One region of the Bradyrhizobium arachidis genome, then DNA from elsewhere that is predicted to be linked to it. Evidence: riboswitches for the same ligand, from Rfam matches in the RefSeq annotation. Region 1 holds a riboswitch; the other holds the start of a gene.
The links. A riboswitch is a leader RNA that binds a small molecule or an ion and turns the genes downstream of it on or off. The one in region 1 is predicted to bind S-adenosylmethionine.
Positions count from the first base shown of each region.

Region 2: linked by a shared signal. The riboswitch ahead of metX (homoserine O-acetyltransferase MetX) and the one ahead of WN72_RS03360 (O-succinylhomoserine sulfhydrylase) in region 1 are both predicted to bind S-adenosylmethionine.

Region 1 covers NZ_CP030050.1:718,771-721,164, reverse strand. Annotated here, with positions in the region: gene WN72_RS03365 (2'-deoxycytidine 5'-triphosphate deaminase) at 1-894, opposite strand, end outside; SAM riboswitch at 975-1,054, shown strand; gene WN72_RS03360 (O-succinylhomoserine sulfhydrylase) at 1,129-2,316, shown strand; gene WN72_RS03355 (SGNH/GDSL hydrolase family protein) at 2,384-2,394, opposite strand, start outside.
Region 2 covers NZ_CP030050.1:9,128,229-9,130,622, reverse strand. Annotated here, with positions in the region: gene WN72_RS43145 (chorismate mutase) at 17-865, opposite strand; SAM riboswitch at 1,086-1,165, shown strand; gene metX (homoserine O-acetyltransferase MetX) at 1,257-2,394, shown strand, end outside.

The sequences.
Region 1 (2,394 bases):
GAATTCGCCGACCAGCGGATCGAACGGCACCATCTCCGCGGCGTAATCCGGCGGCACCTGCACCGCTTCCTTGGAGGCGAGGATGTAGAACTCGCCGGGGTCGAGGATCAGGCTACCATCAGGACGGGCCGAGATCGGCTCCCAGAAATCTTCCACCGCATAGCCGGCGCGGCGATCGACATCGACGACGCCGGTGTGGCGCTTGGCACGATAGCCGACGAAGCCGTTGGCCTTCTCGCCAGAGAGATCGACCGAGACGGCGACGCCGCCGGAGAGATCGGCATCGTCGATGTCGACGAGGCGCTCGGCAGCATGCAAGCCGTCGAGCTCGTCGGCATTGAGGATGGCGTCACCTGTGCGGAAGCGCACCTGCGACAGGCGCGAGCCCTCGCGCACCAGCACCGGAAACGTCTTCGGGCTGATCTCGGCATAAAGCGGGCCGTGATAGCCGGCGCCGATCATGTCGAAGCGGCGGGTGCCGTCAGCGATGACGCGGGTGAAGACGTCGAGCCGGCCGGTCGAGCTCTTGGGGTTCGCGGCCGCGACGATCTCCGGCGGCAGCGCCAGGCTCTCGAGCAGCGGCACGATGTAGACGCAGTTGGTCTCCAGCACCGCACCGTCGGCGAGGCTGAACTCATGCAGCTTCAATTCGTCGATGCGCTCGGCGACGGTGGCGCCGGGGCCTGGCAGGAAGCTGGCGCGGACGCGATAGGCGATGTCCCCGAGGCGCAGATCGAGGCTTGCCGGCTGGATCTGGCTTTCGACGAAATCGTATTCGGGCAGGATGAGGCCTGCTTCCGCCATCGCCGCGATCATGCGGTCGGGCAGGATACCATTGGCGTCGGCGGCAACCGTAAAGCTCAACCGGGGGTCCTCATCAGGGGGCAAACGCATCCGGACATGCCGGAAATACTAGCCTTTTACGGCTATCCGATGGACGCCTTGACGGAAAGGGCATTGCGGAATATGAGCAACACTTATCCCGTGGTGATTTGAGCCGGCCGGCTTGCAGCCACGTTAAATAAGTCGCTAAACAGGCCGGGGACCTCTGTGATCCCGGCCCGTGGAGATATCCAGGCCGGTTTTTTTGTGACCGTTTTCGACGAGACGGTCATATCGGAGGGTCCTATGTCGAAGTCGCCTGCCAACTACCGTCCCGAAACCCGCCTGGTCCATTCCGGCACCCTGCGCTCGCAATATGGCGAGACGTCGGAGGCGCTGTTTTTGACGCAAGGCTACGTCTACAACAGCGCCGAGGAGTGCGAGGCGCGGTTCAAGGGCGAGGACCCCGGCTTCATCTATTCGCGCTACTCCAACCCGACGATCGCGATGTTCGAGCGCCGCATGATCGAGCTCGAAGGCGCCGAAGCCGCCCGCTCGGCGGCAACCGGCATGGCCGCGGTGACCACGGCGATCCTGGCGCCGCTGAAGGCCGGCGATCACGTGGTGGCCTCCCGCGCCCTGTTCGGCTCGTGTCTCTACGTCATCCAGGACCTCTTGCCGCGCTACGGCATCGAGACCACGCTGGTCGACGGAGCCAATCTCGACGAGTGGCAGCGGGCCGTAAGGCCCAACACCAAGACGTTCTTCCTGGAGAGTCCGACCAACCCGACGCTAGACGTGCTCGACATTCCCGGCATCGCTGAGATCGCGCACAAGGGCGGCGCGCGGCTCGTCGTCGACAACGTGTTCGCGACGCCGATCTGGCAGAGCCCACTCGCGCTGGGCGCCGACGTCGTCGTCTACTCCGCGACCAAGCACATCGACGGCCAGGGCCGCTGCCTTGGCGGCATCATCCTGTCGTCGGAAGCCTTCATCGCCGAGCACATCCACAATTTCATGCGCCAGACCGGCCCGTCGATCTCGCCCTTCAACGCGTGGGTTCTCCTGAAGGGCCTGGAGACGCTCGGCGTGCGCGTGCGCGCGCAGACCGATACGGCTGCGCGGATCGCAGAGGCACTGGCGAGCCATCCGAAGATTTCGCGGCTGGTCTATCCCGGTCGCGCCGATCATCCGCAGGCGGCGCTGGTGAAGAAGCAGATGCGCGGCGGCTCGACGCTGGTCGGCTTCGAGGTCAAGGGCGGCAAGGCGGCGGCGTTCCGCGTGCTCAACGAGCTCAAGCTTGCGAAGATCTCGAACAATCTCGGCGATGCCAAGAGCCTCGTCACGCATCCGGCGACCACGACGCATCAGCGCCTGAAGCCGGAAGACCGTGCCGCGCTCGGCATCAGCGAGGGATTCATCCGTTTCTCCGCAGGCCTCGAGCATGCGGACGATCTGATCGAGGATCTGACGGCGGCGCTGGAGAAGGCGTGACGGGCGAATGGCGAATAGTGAGTGGCGAATAGATCTCTATTCGCTACTCGCCATTCCCTATTCGCTTCTACATCGGCC
Region 2 (2,394 bases), 1.5 Mb from region 1:
TGGCTGGGCGCGAGACTTACGATTTCGACCCGGTCGGGGTCACCGTATAGCGCGTTGCGTGGCTGCCGACGAGGGCCGTGGAGCGCACCGAGGCCCCTGCTTCGATCAGGGCAGCCTTGATCTTGTCGATGCTGGTTGCGCTCGTGACCGACACCAGCAGCGCGGCTCCGTCAAAGGCGGTATCGGGCACCGCCACGATCTCGGCGAGCGGCGACAGGGTCCGCGCGACCTCGGCGTTCCACCCCGAGACACGCACGCTGAAGGTCTCGACCTCCGTCACCAGCGCGCTGTCGGCGACGCGCGAGACCGCGAACACCGGCAGTGCCGCCGGATGATCGGCGCGCTCGACGAAAGGCAGCCGCGCGATGATCTTCGGCGCGCCTTCCGCTTCCAGCTCCAGCCACCACGGCGTGCGGCTCGACGTCGCCGAGACCAGTGCCAGGTCGCCCTTGGATTTCGCCACCGCCTCGACCGCAGCCTGTGCGCTGAAATGCGCGACGTAAGGCACGGTGAAGCCGAAATGGAATCGCGCGGAATCGCGCATCGCCGGCTCGCTTACGGAGATGTCGGCATGCACCGAGAACGGCGCCTGCACGTAGGTGAACGTCGAGATGATCACGCGCCAGATGCTCTCGACCGTGTCGAGCGGCAGGATGCCGCGATGGCGCTGCACGAGGTCGCGCATCATCGCGGCTTCGCGCGCAGGCCGGAACGCGGAGCCGACCTCCTGGGTCTGCTTCACCTGGATCAGGCGGTCGATGATGTCGCCGCGTTGCATCAGCAGGCGATGCATGTCCGCGTCGATCGCGTCGATCTCCTTGCGCAATTCCTGGAGCGATGGTGGCGCGGGCGGACGTTGGGACATATCTGCCGGATGCTGTTCTGCGAAGTGCCGTTGAGAGGCGTTCCAATGCGGGTCGGGCAGGCCAATGGGCGAGCCGGATTCCGCTGCGGTCGATGTCCTGATTAGGCAGTCAGGGCGGCGAAAGCAAAGAGAAATGACGACCTTTTCGGCCGGCGGTTCAAGGACGATTTTGGTTAATCCGGGCCGCGACTTGACGAAAACCGCCCAAGACAGTAGATTTTGCCTGTTCCGTGGTCATTTGAGCCGGCCGGCTTGCAGCCACGTTAAAAAACTCGCTAAACAGGCCGGGGACGCTTCCGATCCCGGCCGAACCTATCGTTCAGGCCGGGTTTTTCATGGCCTGATACAAGTAGCGGTCTGAAGTCCGATCGCAAACGAGGTCGATGGTCAGATGGGTAGCGTCAAGTCGATTCCGAGTCCTGCGATCAGCGCCGATGAGCGCTCGCACGAGGTCGATCACCCGAGTTCGCAGGTCGCGCGTTTCGGCGCAGATCAGCCGCTGCGGCTCGATTGCGGCGTCGATCTGGCGCCGTTCCAGATCGCCTACCAGACCTATGGCGAGCTCAATGCCGATCGCTCCAACGCCGTTCTGATCTGCCATGCGCTGACCGGCGACCAGCACGTCGCCAATCTGCATCCCGTCACCGGCAAGCCCGGCTGGTGGGACACACTGGTCGGCCCGGGCCGCCCCATCGATCCCAGCCGTTACTTCATCATCTGCTCCAACGTGATTGGCGGCTGCATGGGCTCCACGGGGCCGGCCTCGATCAATCCCGCCACCGGCAAGGTGTGGGGGCTCGATTTTCCGGTCATCACCATTCCGGACATGGTGCGCGCGCAGGCGATGCTGATCGACCGGCTCGGTATCGACACGCTCTTCGCTGTGGTCGGCGGCTCGATGGGCGGCATGCAGGTGCTGCAATGGACCGCGGCCTATCCGGCCCGCGTGTTCTCCGCGCTCGCGATCGCCTGTTCGACGCGGCACTCGGCACAGAACATCGCCTTCCACGAGCTTGGCCGCCAGGCCGTGATGGCGGATCCCGACTGGCACAATGGCGGCTATGCCGATCGCGGTCTTCATCCGCATCGCGGCCTCGCGGTCGCGCGCATGGCTGCGCACATCACTTATCTGTCAGATGCGGCGCTGCACCGGAAATTCGGCCGCCGCATGCAGGATCGCGAGCTGCCGACCTTCTCGTTCGACGCCGACTTCCAGGTCGAGTCCTATCTGCGCTACCAGGGCTCCTCGTTCGTCGAGCGCTTCGACGCCAATTCCTATCTCTATCTCACCCGCGCGATGGACTATTTCGACATCGCCGCCGATCACGGCGGCGTGCTGGCGAAGGCGTTCGCGGGCATCCAGACCCGCTTCTGCGTGGTGTCGTTCACCAGCGACTGGCTGTTCCCGACCTCGGAATCGCGCGCGCTGGTGCATGCGCTGAATGCGTCGAGCGCGCGGGTGTCGTTCGCCGAGATCGAGACCGATCGCGGCCACGACGCGTTCCTGCTCGACGTGCCCGAATTCTTCG